Regions from separate parts of the Sphingomonas abietis genome, predicted to be linked through region 2. Evidence: predicted binding sites of a transcription regulator. Region 2 holds the regulator's gene; the other holds the start of a gene.
What was found. The regulator LexA, encoded in region 2, represses DNA repair genes until DNA is damaged. The targets are predictions, from matches to a motif close to GTTCCNCNCTTGTTCT.
Positions count from the first base shown of each region.

Region 1: the regulator LexA is predicted to act here: its motif matches at 5,873-5,888, upstream of uvrA (excinuclease ABC subunit UvrA).

Region 1 covers NZ_CP115174.1:3,322,608-3,330,346, forward strand. Annotated here, with positions in the region: gene PBT88_RS15680 (methyltransferase family protein) at 1-1,179, opposite strand, end outside; gene PBT88_RS15685 (CHAP domain-containing protein) at 1,335-1,937, opposite strand; gene PBT88_RS15690 (lipopolysaccharide biosynthesis protein) at 2,175-3,509, shown strand; gene PBT88_RS15695 (hypothetical protein) at 3,565-3,969, shown strand; gene PBT88_RS15700 (DNA methyltransferase) at 4,015-5,733, opposite strand; gene uvrA (excinuclease ABC subunit UvrA) at 5,901-7,739, shown strand, end outside.
Region 2 covers NZ_CP115174.1:1,216,405-1,224,143, reverse strand. Annotated here, with positions in the region: gene moaC (cyclic pyranopterin monophosphate synthase MoaC) at 1-336, shown strand, start outside; gene PBT88_RS05960 (molybdopterin molybdotransferase MoeA) at 333-1,520, shown strand; gene lexA (transcriptional repressor LexA) at 1,591-2,268, shown strand; gene PBT88_RS05950 (ComEC/Rec2 family competence protein) at 2,311-4,572, opposite strand; gene gltX (glutamate--tRNA ligase) at 4,607-6,091, shown strand; gene PBT88_RS05940 (citrate synthase) at 6,156-7,442, shown strand; gene PBT88_RS05935 (sensor histidine kinase) at 7,501-7,739, opposite strand, start outside.

The sequences.
Region 1 (7,739 bases), 2.1 Mb from region 2:
CCGCCAGACATAGACCCCGCTGATCAGCGCCAGGATCGCCGTGTTGCGCACGCCGTCGGCCCAGCCGGTCGAGGTCAGCATCGGGATCGCCGCCAGCCACCAATAGAGATTCTTGGCGAGATAGGCCGGGTGCTTGGTGAAGCGGTACGGCCCGTGGGTGAGAATGCCGCGATAGGTGAGGTTGGAGAAACGGATGCCGAACGCCACCGTCGCCCAGGCATAGCAGGCGGTGAGGAAGATCAGCGCGAACGCCCAGATCGGCAGCAGCAGCGGATGATCGGACAAGATCCGCTCCCACCCCATCTGGCCGGGGCCGTAATCGAGCGGGCCGCCGCCGTTCATCAGGATGAAGGGCGGATAGCAGATCAAGGCCGCCGTCCAGCCCTGCATGAACGGATTGCCCGAGCGGATATGCGCGTCGAGCGGCCGCAGCGTCAGGATATAGCCGACCGTGCCGATGCTGACATCGACCAGGAACATCAGCGCGATCGTCGCCTCGGCGAGCTTGACCGGATCGTCCCACATCTGCGCCGGCGAGGCGGCGATGGCCTCCCCCCAATTGCCCGGCAGGGTGGAGAACATGAAGGCGGTGAAGAAGCCCTTGATCGCCCAGCTGCGCGCATGTTCGGCGAGCTTCGGCTTGAGCGCCGGATCGAAATCGCGGCCGAACGTCATCAGCCAGTGGCCGGCCGCCCAGGCGCCATCCTCGCGATCGATCAGCCGGCGATCGAGCCACGGCACGTAGAGGATCGACAGGGCGACCAGCGGCACCAGCGCCGCCGAGAAGACCTCCATCGCGTAGAGATAGTCGCCCTGCCAATACCAGCGGCCGAGCGCGTAGCAGCAGGCCAGCACGCCCCATGTCGCCCACAGGCCGGCGAGCTTGACCAGCGCGGTATCGCAGGCGTCGCGCCAGCTGCGCGGCGGCCCGTCCCAATCGATCCCGGTCGACGGATGGCGATGGACCCGATCGATCAGCAGCGACCATGCGATCATCGGCACGCCGCAGGCGGCAAGGCCGGCGATCGGCACCCAGGGCGCATCGCAATGCCAGATACGGGCCGCGGCATAGAAGAGCGCCAGCCCGAGGAGACCGATCAGCCCGACGCCCGACGACACCGCCGATCGCGGTATCGGCCCCGAAGGCTGCGCGCTGAGCGGCTGGCTGGCGTCCATCATGCGATCCTGTCCCTGTTCAGGACAGGCTGCCTAGCGCATCAGCCGTAAGCAAGCGGTGAAGACGGGCGCTTGCCCCATGAGAGGACGGAACCCTGCCCCTCTTGTCCGCCGGGCGGAGAAGGGAATGCGACGCGGCCTAAGCCGGCCGGGAGGGCTCAGCCGATCAGAGCGGCGAGCGGGGCCTTGGCGCGCTGCGCCTTGAAGCTGGCCGGATCGACCTTCGCGGTGACCGCCTTCACCGCGTCCACGACCGCGCTCGACGCATCGGCGCTGTCGTCGGCAACGGGCTTGCCGCCCTTGCCGCCGTAGATGAAGCCATAGACCGGATAGCTGCTGGTGCCGAGATCATGGATGTTCTTGAACCAGACGCGGACCTTGCTCCAGTCGTTACCGGCGGAGACGTCCATCACCTCGACGTCGCTCTCGACCTTGCCGGGGCTCGACCAATTGGCGTGGGTCACCTTGATGATGCGATCGGAGACGACCTTGCTGACGGTGGCGACATGGCCGTCGCGCATCGAGCCGATCGCCTTGAACACCATCACCGCCCCCTCCTTGGGGGTTTCGCCGCGGCTATATTTGCCGACCGCCTGGTTCCACCAGGTCGCGGCATTGCCGAACAGCTGGATGCCGGAGAACATCCGGGCGAAGGTCACGCACTGCCAGAAGGAGCCGCCGGCGGCATCCGCAGGCGCCGAAACGACCGAGGCCATCGCGAGCGCGACGGAACACAATGCGATCTTCGACCGTTTGAACATGCTGCAGAAGCCCCGAAACCTTTTGCCCGAGGCCGGTGTAGCGGGCCTTCCTTATTAAGGAATGTTACCGGCGGCGACTCTTCGACCGGCCGATGCCGCAGTGCGGCGAACCGATGGCCGCACGGTTCATCGCACAGCAATGTCGCGGCGAAGCGAGCGGCAATCTTGCCAGGACCGCGAAAACCGCAGACAGGATCGCGCCATGTCCCAGCGCAGGCGGCCGAGCGACGGCGAATCATGAAGCATTGGTTCAAGGATGGCGTGTTTCGCGCCGTGCTGCGCAATGCCGGTTATCTGGGATCGACCAAGATCATCGGCGCGATCTTCGGCCTGATCGCGCTGATCCTGGCGGGCCACGCGCTCGATCGGGTGACGTTCGGCGTGCTGACCCTGGTCCATGCCTATGCGCTGGGTGCCGGCGCCCTGACCAAGTTTCAGAGCTGGCAGCTGATCCTGCGCTATGGCGGCCCGGCGCTGCAGCGGGGCGATGCCCGCACCGCCCGCGATTCGATCCGCTTCGCCTGCGGCCTCGATTTGACCAGCGGGTTGGCCGGGATGACGCTGGCGATGATCGCCCTGCCCTTGCTGGCGACGCGCTTCGGGATCGATCGCCCCCATCTCGCGCTGGCGCTGATCTACTGCACGCTGGTGCCCACCATGTCGGCGGCGACGCCGACCGGCGTGCTGCGCCTGCTCGATCGCTTCGATCTGCTCGCCCAGCAGCAATTGGTGACGCCGGTGCTGCGCGCGGCCGGCGCCGGCATCGCCTATGCCGGCGGCCTCGGCTTCGTCGGCTTCATCGTCGCTTGGTACATTGCCGACATCGCCGGCGACATCCTGCTGTGGGCGCTGGCGATCCGCGAATTGCGCCGCCGCGACATGGGCGATGCGCTCCGCCCCGGCCTGTTCGGCGTCGCGCGCCGGCTGCCGGATGCGTGGAGCTTCGTGTGGACCACCAACATCGCGGTCTCGCTCAACGCCTGCTGGGGCCCGATCAGCAACCTCATCGTCGGCGGCATTCTCGGGCCAGCGCCGGCCGGCCTCTACAAGATCGCCACCACCCTGCTCGATTCGGCCGGCAAGCCCGCCGACATGCTGACCAAGGGCTTCTATCCCGAGATCATGCGGCTCGATCCGTCGAGCCAGCATCCGTGGCGGCTGGGCATCCGCACCGGCATCATCTCGGGTGGGATCGCGCTGCTGGTGGTGATCGTGATCCTGCTCGGCGGCAAGCCGTTCATCGGCCTGTTCGGACACAAATATCTCGCGGCCTACGGGCTGCTGACGCTGATGATGTTCTCGCTGATGATCGAGATGGCGTGCTTCCCGCTGGAATCGCTGCTCTACATGGTCGGCCGGCAGCGGGCCGCGCTGGTGGCGCAGGCGGCGGCGACGATCGTCTATCTGGCGATCCTCTCGGTGCTGGCCCACGCCTTCGGGCTGACCGGGGCGGGCAGCGCCTATGTGCTGGGCAATGCCACGCTGGCGCTGTTCATGCTGGTGCCGGTGCTGGGCAGCTACCGTCGCCGCAGCGATTATGCGCCGGCGCCGCAGGGCAGCGCCACCGGCTGACACGAAATCGTAACACGGCATCGCGAGGGAGAGTGGAATGGCAAAGGATCGAACGATGCGACATGTTCTGGCGGGCTCCCTGATCCTCGCGCTCGGCGCGACCACCGCCGGCGCCCGGCTGGAACAGGTGCCGCGCAACGCCAAGCAGTGCATCAGCAAATCGGCGATCCGCGACCAGACCGCCGAGACCGACACCCACCTCATCCTCCATGTCGGCGGCAGCAAGGCCTATCGCAACTATCTGCCGACGCCGTGCGAGGGCCTCGGCCACATCAACAACGTCTCGACATTGCACTTCCACAGCGCCGATCCGGACAAGCTCTGCCAGGGCGACACCCTCGAACTGCTGGACCATTCGGGCACGCTCGGCATCGGCGGCGATCCCGAATCGGTGCGCTGCACCCTCGGCCGGTTCGAGCCGATCTCGGAAATGTCGCTGAGCGAGCCGCTCCGCCGCTGAGCGGCTGCGGCGCCAGCCCGGCGCCGCCTCTCCACCGCCCCCGCGTCACAGCAGCTGCGCCTGCGAACCGAACTGGTGGGAGGGCCGCGTTTCGACACGCACGGCGCGGCGGTTGACCGGGGCGAGCGGTGGCAGCTTCGCCCCGCCGCCATGGAAGATATCGGCCGGGGTCAGGATCTGGAGCCGCGGGAAGCGGCCGAGCTGGGTGTCGTGCAACCCTGCCGCCATCGCCTCGGCCAGCATCGGCCGGGTCGGTTCGTAGGCGGAGAGGAACAGCCCGAAGGGATAGGCGTCCCGCTCCATCACCCCGCGCAGATCGCGCACCATCGCGACGCCGACATGCTGCCCGGCCTTCACCGAGATCACCCCGGTCGAGGTCGTGCCGCCGCTCTCATAGGGGTAGAAATGGCCGTCGACGCCCCGGTCCGCGCCCTTGCGACCGCCGTCCAGCGGATAGCCGCCGACCTTGAGGCAGAACCAGTTCTGGAACTCGTGCGGCTTCTCGCCGGCGAGGCGTAGCGCGCTGTCGCGATCCTTGGGCACGCCGATCGTCTCGAAGCGGACGGCCTCGCCATAGCCTTCGCGCAGCCGCTTTTCGATCAGCCCGACGGCGAGATGGGTGACGTCGATCCCGATCCACTGCCGGCCGAGCTTCTGCGCCGCGTCCACCGCCGTGCCGCAGCCGCAGAATGGATCGAGCACGACATCGCCGGGGTTGGAGGAGGCGGCGATGATCCGTTCGAGCAGGGCCAGCGGCTTCTGGGTGGGATAGCCGAGCTTCTCGTCCGTGTTGTCGAGCCATTTCACATCCTGATCGATGCCGTCAGGCGTGCCGACCAATATCCCCCTGGTGCCGGGCTGATAGGCCCAGATATCCTGATGCAGCACGCCGTCCCCGGCTTCCAGATATTGCTTGTAGCGCGGCAGGGAACCGCTCCGTGCCGGATGCAGGATCAGACCGAGCGCATCCAGCCGGTCGAGGAGATGCTGCGGGCTGGCCGCGCCACGCTCGCCGGCCAGCTCCGCCAGCAATTTGCCTGGTAACGCCCAGTGCCGGTTCTTCGCGTTCGGATCATAACCGCGCCAGGGCTGTCCGCTGTCGCCCTTGCGCGACCCGGCGCCGGTCAGCACATTGGATTGATAGGGGCCTCGGGCATCTTCATGCGGGAAGGAATCCTTCACGTAGGACTTCGTGAAAGGGCGCCGACCGGGGTGGAAGATCATCCGGTCGGACACGCTGTAGAAGAAGATGATGTCGTGGATCGGCCCGAATTGCCGGCTCAGCTTGTTATGCGCGTTGGTCCGCCGCCACACGATCTCGTTGCGAAAATTCTCCGCCCCGAACACGGCGTCGAGCACCAGCTTGAGATAGTGGCTCGCGGTCGGGTCGCAGTGGAGATAGAGGCTGCCGGTCGGCTTGAGCACGCGATGTAGCTCGACCAGCCGCACCGCCATCATCGCCAGATAGGCCATCAGCGCGTTCTCGCCGATCGCAGAGCGCATCGCCTGCATCAGCATGTGGAGCTTGTGGTGGCCGCTTTGGGTGATCTCGATCAGCGCATTGGCCGCCGCCGGCCCCCATTGCCAGCTGTCGTCGAACGCCTCGATGCTGGCGTCGGTGCCCGCCCCCGACTGCGACTTGAACAGGATATTGTAGCTGGCGTTCGAGTTGAACGGCGGATCGAGATAGACCAGATCAACGCTCGCGTCGGCGACATGCGCGCGCAGCACGTCGAGATTGTCGCCATAATGCAACCGGTTCATCCTGCCCCCGCGTTGTGCCCCGGATCGCGAGACTAAGCGGCGCGGCGATCGCGGCACGAGCGCGGATTGATCCATATTGGTCGCAGCGGGGTTGGATGCGCGACCTGTCGTCCCCATTTCGGAGAGACCTTGCCCCTCCCGAACAAATATGGAACAGACTGAGCCCTATGCTGACTCATATTTCCGTCCGTGGTGCCCGCGAGCACAACCTCAAGGATGTCTCGCTCGATCTCCCGCGCGACAAGCTGATCGTGATCACCGGGCTGTCCGGCTCGGGCAAGTCGAGCCTCGCCTTCGACACCATCTATGCCGAGGGGCAGCGGCGCTACGTCGAGAGCCTGTCGGCCTATGCGCGCCAGTTCCTCGAACTGATGCAGAAGCCGGACGTCGATCATATCGAGGGGCTCTCGCCGGCCATCTCGATCGAGCAGAAGACGACGAGCCGCAACCCGCGCTCGACGGTCGCCACCGTCACCGAAATCTACGACTATATGCGCCTGCTGTGGGCGCGGGTCGGCATCCCCTATTCGCCGGCCACCGGCCTCCCGATCAGCGCGCAGACGGTCAGCCAGATGGTCGACCGGGTGATGGCGCTGCCCGAGGGGACGCGCGCGCTGCTGGTCGCCCCCGTGGTCCGCGGCCGCAAGGGCGAGTATAAGAAGGAGCTGGCGCTGTGGCAGAAGGACGGCTTCCAGCGCGTCCGCATCGACGGCACCGTCTACGAGATCGACGAGGCGCCGGCGCTCGACAAGAAATACAAGCATGACATCGAGATCGTCGTCGATCGCCTGGTGATCCGCGCGCCCGAGCCGGGCGACGACAGCAACGGCCTCGCCACCCGCCTGGCGCAGAGCTTCGAGACCGCGCTCAAGCTCGCCGAGGGATTGGCCTATGTCGATGTGATGGACAGCCCGGATTCCGTTCGTCCTGAGCCTGTCGAAGGACGTGACGCAGGCGAGGCATCCGGAGCACGTGCTTCGACAGGCTCAGCACGAACGGGGGGGATGAAAGGTCTGGTGCTCCCCGAAGGCATCTCGGAACGCATCACCTTCTCCGAGAAGTTCGCCTGCCCGGTCTCGGGCTTCACCATCGCCGAGATCGAGCCGCGGCTATTCTCGTTCAACGCGCCGCAGGGCGCCTGCCCGGCCTGCGACGGGCTCGGCGAGAAGCTCTATTTCAACCCCGAGCTGGTCGTCCCCAACGAGAATCTGTCGATCAAGCAGGGCGCCGTCGTGCCGTGGGCGAAGAGCAACCCGCCCTCGCCTTATTACATGCAGGTGCTGAGCAGCCTCGCCCGCGAATATGATTTCGACCTGGCGACGCCGTGGAAGGATCTCTCCGAGGAGGATCGCGACACCATCCTGCACGGCACCCGCGGCCGCGCGGTGACGCTGAAGTTCATGGACGGGCGCAAGAGCTACGAGGTCAAGAAGCCGTTCGAGGGCGTGATCGGCAATCTCGATCGCCGCATGTTGCAGACCGAGAGCGCGTGGATGCGCGAGGAGCTCGCCAAATATCAGTCGAGCCGCCCCTGCGAGGTGTGCGACGGCGCCCGCCTCAAGCCCGAGGCGCGCGCGGTGAAGATCGCCGGCGAGGACATCAGCATGTCGACCCGCCGCGCGGTCGGCCCCGCGCTGAAATTCTTCCGCGAGATGCCCGAGCATCTCAACGAGCAGCAGAACCAGATCGCCGAGCGCATCCTCAAGGAGATCGTCGAGCGGCTGGGCTTCCTCGACAATGTCGGGCTCGACTATCTCAACCTCGATCGCACCTCCGGCACGCTCAGCGGCGGCGAGAGCCAGCGCATCCGCCTCGCCAGCCAGATCGGCTCGGGCCTGTCGGGCGTGCTCTACGTGCTCGACGAGCCGAGCATCGGCCTCCACCAGCGCGACAATGACCGGCTGCTGGTCACGCTGCGCCGGCTGCGCGATCTCGGCAACACCGTGATCGTGGTCGAGCATGACGAGGATGCGATCCGCACCGCCGATCATATCGTCGACATGGGG
Region 2 (7,739 bases):
GACGGCGCGGTGAAGAAGGGCGACGTCCTCGCCGTGGCGCGCGTCGCCGGGATTATGGCCGCCAAGCGCACCGCCGACCTGATCCCGCTCTGCCATCCGCTGCCGATCTCCGGGGTGACGCTCGATCTCGTCGTCGAGGACGAGGGCGTCACCGCCACCGCCACCGTCCGCACCACCCATACCACCGGCGTCGAGATGGAGGCGATGACCGCCGTCTCGGTCGCGCTGCTGACCGTCTACGACATGGCCAAGGCGCTCGATCGCCGCATGACGATCGGCGCCGTCCGGCTGCTCGCCAAGTCCGGCGGCCGATCCGGCGACTGGCGCGCGGCATGAGCCTGCTGCCCGTCGCCGAAGCGCAGGCACGGCTGCTGGCGCTGGCCTCGCCGCTGGATATCGAGACGGTGCCGCTGGTCGCCGCCGTCGGGCGCTGGGCGGCGGAGGATATCCTCGCCCGCCGCGATCAGCCGAGCCACGATCTCTCCGCGATGGACGGCTATGCCATCCGCTTTGCCGAACGCCCCGGCCCATGGACGGTCATCGGCGAGAGCGCGGCCGGTGCCGGCCTCGATCGCGCGCTGGCGCCGGGCGAGGCGGCCCGCATCTTCACCGGCGCGCCGGTGCCCGAGGGCGCCGATTGCGTGCTGGTGCAGGAAGAGGCCCAGCGCGATGGCGATCGGCTGCTGATGACCGGCGAAGGGCCGACTCGGATCGGCGGCAACATCCGGCCCAAGGCGATGGACTTCGCTTCGGGCGCATCGCTGGTCGCCGCCGGCCGGCGCATCGATGCCCGCCACGTCGCGCTCGCCGCGATCGGCGGCCATGCTACCGTCCCCGTCCACAAGCGCCCGCGTATCGCGCTGATCTCGACCGGCGACGAACTCGTCCCGCTCGGCGCGCCGACGCCGGGCGCGACCCTGCCCGCCTCCAACGCCGCGATGCTCGCCGCGATGCTCGCCGGCCGCCCCGCAATCGTACAGGATCGCGGCGTGCTGCCCGACGATCTCGACATCATCGCCGCCGGCTTCCGCGATGCCGCGCGCGACGCCGACATCATCGTCACCACCGGCGGCGTCTCGGTCGGCGATCGCGATTGGGTGCGGCCGGCGCTGGAACAGGCCGGGGCCTCGCTCGATTTCTGGCGGGTGGCGATGCGGCCGGGCAAGCCGTTGTTGGCAGGCCGGCTCGGCGACGCGATCGTGCTCGGCCTGCCCGGCAACCCGGTGTCGAGCTACGTCACCGCGACGCTCTTCCTGTTGCCGCTGATCGCCCGCATGGGAGGCGCCGCCGATCCGTTGCCGGCCACGCGCACGGTCACGCTCGGCGCGCCGCTGCCCGCCAACGGCCCGCGGCAGGATTATGCCCGCGCCCGGCTGGAGAATGGCCGGGCCTTTGCGCCCGACGGACAGGATTCGGCCGCGTTGATGGCGCTCGCCGCGGCCGACGGGTTGATCGTTCGTCCCCCGCATGTTCCGGCCGCCGAAGCCGGAGACTCGGCGGAAATGCTGATTCCGGGATGATTCGAGCCCGTTGACATGTTGGATTTGGTTGCCTACACGTTCGCCATCCGTTCCACGCGGGGATATGGCGATGCTGACGCGCAAGCAACATGAACTGCTCCTCTTCATTCACGAGCGACTGGCCGAGACGGGCGTTTCGCCGTCGTTCGAGGAGATGAAGGATGCGCTCGATCTCAAATCGAAATCCGGCGTCCACCGGCTGATCCGCGCGCTGGAGGAACGCAGCTTCATCCGTCGCCTGCCCAACCGGGCGCGCGCGCTCGAGGTGATGCGGATGCCCGAGAAGGTGATCCCGCTGAAGCAGGCGACCACCGCAACGCCCGCGCCGCCGCCGCCTGCTCCCAAGATTCCGGCAGCCGCGAACGACAGCGTGATCGAGCTGCCGCTCCACGGCCGCATCGCCGCCGGCATGCCGATCGAGGCGATGGAGGGCCATGCCAGCCTGTCCGTTCCCGCCGCCCTGCTCGGCCCCGGCGAGCATTATGCGCTGGAAGTCTCCGGTGATTCGATGATCGAGGCCGGCATCCTCGATGGCGACTATGCGCTGATCCGCCGCACCGAGACCGCGCGCGATGGCGAGATCGTGGTCGCGCTGGTCGACGAGGCCGAGGCGACGCTCAAATATTTCCGCCGCGAAGGCCAGATGATCCGGCTCGATCCGGCCAACCATGCCTATTCGCCGCAGCGCTACCAATCCGGGCAGGTCCGCGTGCAGGGCAAGCTGGCGGGGCTGCTGCGCCGCTATTGATGCGCGGCGGTGCGACGGCACCTGCCCTCTCAGGGGCTGGTGTCAGTCGCGCCAACGGTTTCGCGAATGGTGTCGCGCCTCGTCTGCTTGGGAAAAACGGCGATAGGATCCGTGGATCGCTCCTGCCGGACGGGCGGCGGCGTGGAGCGCCCATGGGTGCTGCCCCTGCATGGCCGCCACGGTGACGACCGCCGGCCGGACCAGCGAGATCGCCAGCCCGCCCGTCCCGGCCAGCAGCGCCGCATCGGCCTTGAGCCAGCGGGGGCGGCACCAGCCGGGCAGGCGCCGGTCGCTGGCGACGATATCGGCGGCGGCGCAGGCCTGCTCCATCGCCGGACGGTCGATCCTGTAGGGGCTGCGCGTGGCCAGCAGGTGCCAGATGCGATCGCCCCGCACCAATGTCGCCGCACAACTGTCCGGCCCGCAGCGGGCGCCCGGCAGATCGTCGAGCGCGATCGCCTCGTCGCCCTCGCGCCCCGATAGTTCGGACAGCGTATCGCGCATATAATCGCCGGTGCGCTGACGCAGCAGCGCCACCTGCCCGTCCGGCGCCCGCACCGCGAGGTGGCGGCCATCGCCGGTGACGAAGATATCGGCCGGATGCGCGGCCAGCGTCATCACCAGCCCGATCGCGACCGGCAGCAGGCCGAACAGACGGGCGCGCGTTCGCCACAGCGCCAGCCACAGCCCCCCGGCCATGATCGAGGCGAAGGCCAGCCGCGACATGGTCGGCACGAAGGTCACCGCGCCGGGCAGAGATCCGACATGATGGGCGATCGCCAGCAGCAGGGCGAGCGCCCGGCCCGTCACCCACCAGAAGGCCGCGCCCAGCCCGACGCTATCGAACAGCAGCGCCAGCGCCTCGGCCGGCATGATGACGAAGGTGGTGAGCGGGATCGCGACGATGTTGGCGGCCGCGCCATAGAGGCCGGCGCGGTGGAAATGGAAGATCGCGATCGGCGCCAGCGCCGCCTCCACCACCAGCCCGGTCAGCAGCAAGGCCGCGACCTCGCGCAGCAGGCGCCGGACATGGCCCTCCTCGCGCTTCTCGAACATCCGCCGCGTCCAGGGCAGTTCGTGCAGCGCCACGATCGAGAGGATCGCGGCGAAGCTGAGCTGGAAGCTCGGCCCCGCCACCGACTCGGGCCAGAACAGCACACAGACCAGCGCGCCGGTCGCGACCAGCCGCAGCGTCATCGCCTCGCGACCGAGCGCGATCCCCGCCAGCACCACCAACGCCGCGACCAGCGACCGGACGGTGGGCACCTCGGCCCCGGTGAGCAAGGTATAGGCGATGCCGACCACGCCCCCGCACCCCGCCGCGATCAGCAGCAGCGGCGCGCGCAGGGCCAATCGCGGCCACAAGGCCAGCAGGCGCAGCGCCAGCACCATCGTCGCGCCCACCGCCGCCGTCAGGTGCAGGCCGCTCACCGACAGCAGGTGGGCGAGCCCGGAATTGCGGAAGGCGTTGTTGTCGTCCTGGGTCACCGCGCCCATGTCGCCGGTCGCCAGTGCCGCCGCGACGCCGCCTTCGCCCGGAGGCAGTTCCGACAGGATGTGGGCGGTCAGCGCGATCCGCGCGTCGGCCAGCCATAGCGAGGGGCCGCCGGCGGGGGCCGGCGCGATCAGCCTGACCGGCGCCAGCGCCTTGCCGGTGGCGCCGATGCCCGCGAACCAGGCGACGGCGGCATAATCATAGGCGCCGGGCACCGCGGCCGATGGCGGTGGCACCAGCCGCGCCCGCGCCGCGAGCGTGGCCCCCGGCGCCAGCCCCGCCACCGCATCCTCCAACGGCACGGTGAGACGGATGCGGCCCGGCAAGGCGATCGCGCCGCCGCGCGGATCGGGCGCCACCATCAGGGGATGCAGCGTCAACCGCACGGACGCGCGCGCCGGCAGCGGCTCGACCCGATCGATCCGCGCGGTGAAGGCCGCCACCACGGCATGGGGCAGCGCCGCGCCGTCTGCCCGCGCCGCCTTCCACCAGATCAGCCCGCAGCCGATCGCCGCCGCCAGCGCGAACAGCGCGACCGCCCGACCGATCCGTCCGCCCCGCCCGAACACCAGCCCCGGCAACGCCAGCGCCGCCGCCAGCAGCAGGAAGCCCTGCCACGCCGCCGGGGCGGGCAGCCAGAACCAGGCGGCGACACCGGCCACGCCACCCACCGGCAACCAGAGCGGCAACTGGGTCCGTTCCGCCTCCAGCCATTTCTCGAGTCGCGCCGAAAACCGCGCCGCGAGTCGCGCAGGAGCCCCCGCGACTCGCGGTGAACCGGGCGCGCCCGCGCCGGTTTGCCGCGTCATGAACGCCATGCTAGGGCCGCCCCCGACATCCCCGATGGGGCTCAGTGTGGAGAAAGCCTGCGTGGGCGCAAGCAACGATCAGCGTGATTCGAACCCGGCCGTCATTCCCGGCCAGATCGTGACCCGTTTCGCCCCCTCGCCCACCGGATTCCTCCATATCGGCGGCGCGCGCACCGCGCTGTTCAACTGGCTGTGGGCCCGCCACACCGGCGGCAAGTTCCTGCTGCGGATCGAGGACACCGATCGCGCGCGCTCCACCCAGCCGGCGATCGAGGCGATCCTCGACGGCATGAAGTGGCTCGGCCTCGATTGGGATGGCGACGAGGTCTATCAGTTCGCCCGCGCCAGCCGCCATGCCGAGGTCGCCTTCCAGCTGCTCGAACAGGGCGATGCCTATAAATGCTTCGCCACCGCCGAGGAGCTGGACGAGATGCGCGCGCAGCAGCGCGCCAACAAGCTGCCGATGCGCTATGACGGCCGCTGGCGGAACCGCGATCCCCAGGAGGCGCCGGAGGGCGCACCCTTCGTCGTCCGCCTCAAGGCCGAGACCGAAGGCGAGACCACGATCCACGATCTGGTGCAGGGCGCCGTCACCGTTCGCAATGCCGAGCTGGACGACATGGTGCTGCTCCGCTCGGACGGCACGCCGACCTATATGCTCGCGGTGGTGGTCGACGATCACGACATGGGCGTCACCCACGTCATCCGCGGCGACGATCATCTCAACAACGCCTTCCGCCAATTGGGCATCATCCGTGCGATGGGCTGGCAGCAGCCGATCTACGGCCATGTCCCGCTGATCCACGGCCCGGACGGCGCCAAGCTCTCCAAGCGCCACGGCGCGCTCGGCGTCGAGGCCTATCGCGACGAGATGGGCATCCTGCCCGAGGCGCTGATGAACTATCTGCTCCGCATCGGCTGGGGCCATGGCGACGAGGAGATGATCGACCGCGCCCGCGCCATCGAGATCTTCGACGTCTCCGGCATCGGCCGCTCGCCGGGGCGGACCGACCAGAAGAAGCTGGAAAACATCAACGGCCACTATATCCGCGGCGCCGACGATGCCCGGTTGACCGAATTGACCGCGCCCTTCGTGGCCAAGAAGATCGGTCGCGAGCTGACCGCAGAGGACCGTGATCTTCTGCACCGCAGCATGGCCGTATTGAAGCCGCGCGCAAAGGATCTGCTTGAATTGGCAGAGGGCGCGACTTTTCTTTTTCGCACTCGCCCTCTAGATATGGAGGATCGCGCACTGGCCCTTCTCGAAGGCCAGGGTGCAGAATTGCTTGCCGCCGCAACCCAGGCGCTGTCGTCCGTGGAATGGACGAGCGAAGCGCTTGACGCGGCGGTGCGTGACGTGGCCGAAGCGGCCGGCGTCGGGCTCGGCAAGGTGGCGCAGCCGCTCAGGGCGGCGCTCACCGGCCGGACCACCTCGCCCGGTATCTTCGATGTGCTGCTGTTGCTCGGACGGGACGAGAGCCTCGCAAGGCTCACGGACCATAAGGCGGCAGCGAACTGATCTGACGGCGCCACGCGGCCCGGTCCTCGGGTTCGCGAAAGGTGCCCTTTTGGAGGACGTGATTATGGCTGATGGCACCGCCAAGCTGGAGCTCGGCGACAAGGGCTTCGATTACAAGCTCATGTCCGGCACCGTGGGACCGGATGTGATCGACATCCGCAAGCTCTATGCCGACACCGGCGCGTTCACCTACGATCCGGGTTTCACCTCGACCGCCAGCTGCGAATCGGGCCTGACCTACATCGATGGCGACAACGGCATCCTGCTCCATCGCGGCTATCCGATCGACCAGCTCGCCGAGAAGTCGAGCTTCATGGAAGTGGCCTATCTCCTGCTCAACGGCGAACTGCCGAACCAGAGCGAGCTGGGCAGCTTCCAGACCACCATCACCCGCCACACGATGGTGCATGAGCAGCTTTCCACCTTCTTCCGCGGCTTCCGCCGTGATGCCCACCCGATGGCGATCATGTGCGGCGTGGTCGGCGCGCTTTCCGCCTTCTACCACGATTCGACCGACATCAACGATCCGGAACAGCGCGAGATCGCCTCGCACCGCCTGATCGCCAAGATGCCGACGATCGCCGCGATGGCGTATAAATATTCGGTCGGCCAGCCGTTCGTCTATCCGGACAACAAGCTGAGCTACACCGAGAATTTCCTGAAGATGACGTTCTCGGTTCCGGCCGAGGATTATGAGGTCGATCCGATCATCGCATCGGCGATGGACAAGATCTTCATCCTTCACGCCGATCACGAGCAGAATGCCTCGACCTCGACCGTGCGTCTCGCCGGTTCGTCGGGCGCCAATCCGTTCGCGTGCATCGCGGCCGGCATCGCCTGCCTGTGGGGCCCGGCACATGGCGGCGCCAATGAGGCGGCACTCAAGATGCTGCGCCAGATCGGCACGCCGGACAAGATTCCGGAATATATCGCCCGCGCCAAGAACAAGGACGATCCGTTCCGCCTGATGGGCTTCGGCCACCGCGTATACAAGAATTTCGACCCGCGCGCGAAGGTGCTGTCGAAGGCCGCGACCGAGGTGCTCGACAAGCTCGGCATCAGCGATCCGGTGCTCGATACCGCCCGCGAGCTTGAGCAGATCGCGCTCAAGGATCAGTATTTCATCGACAAGAAGCTCTACCCGAATGTGGACTTCTATTCGGGCGTGATCCTGTCGGCGATCGGCTTCCCGACGACGATGTTCACGGTTCTGTTCGCGCTCGCCCGCACCGTCGGCTGGGTCGCGCAATGGAACGAGATGATCACCGATCCGGCCCAGAAGATCGGCCGCCCGCGCCAGCTCTACACCGGCCCGACCGCGCGCGATTACACGGCGATCGGCGACCGCTGATCGCTCATCATCGCAGCCGGGAAGAGGGGCGGTCGCCGATGCGGCCGCCCTTTTCGCGTCAGGCGGCCGGCAGCGTGAAGACGAAGCGGGCGCCCTCGCCGGCGCCGCTCTCGATGGCGATATCGCCGCCCATCGCGCGGGCCAGCCGGCGCGAGATATAGAGGCCGAGGCCCGAGCCCGGCTCGCGGGCCCCGAGCCGCTCGAACTTGGCGAACACCAGCTCCTGGTTCTTGGGATCGATGCCGCGCCCCTGATCGGCGACGATCACCGCCACGGCGCCGCCGCGCGCCTCGGTCG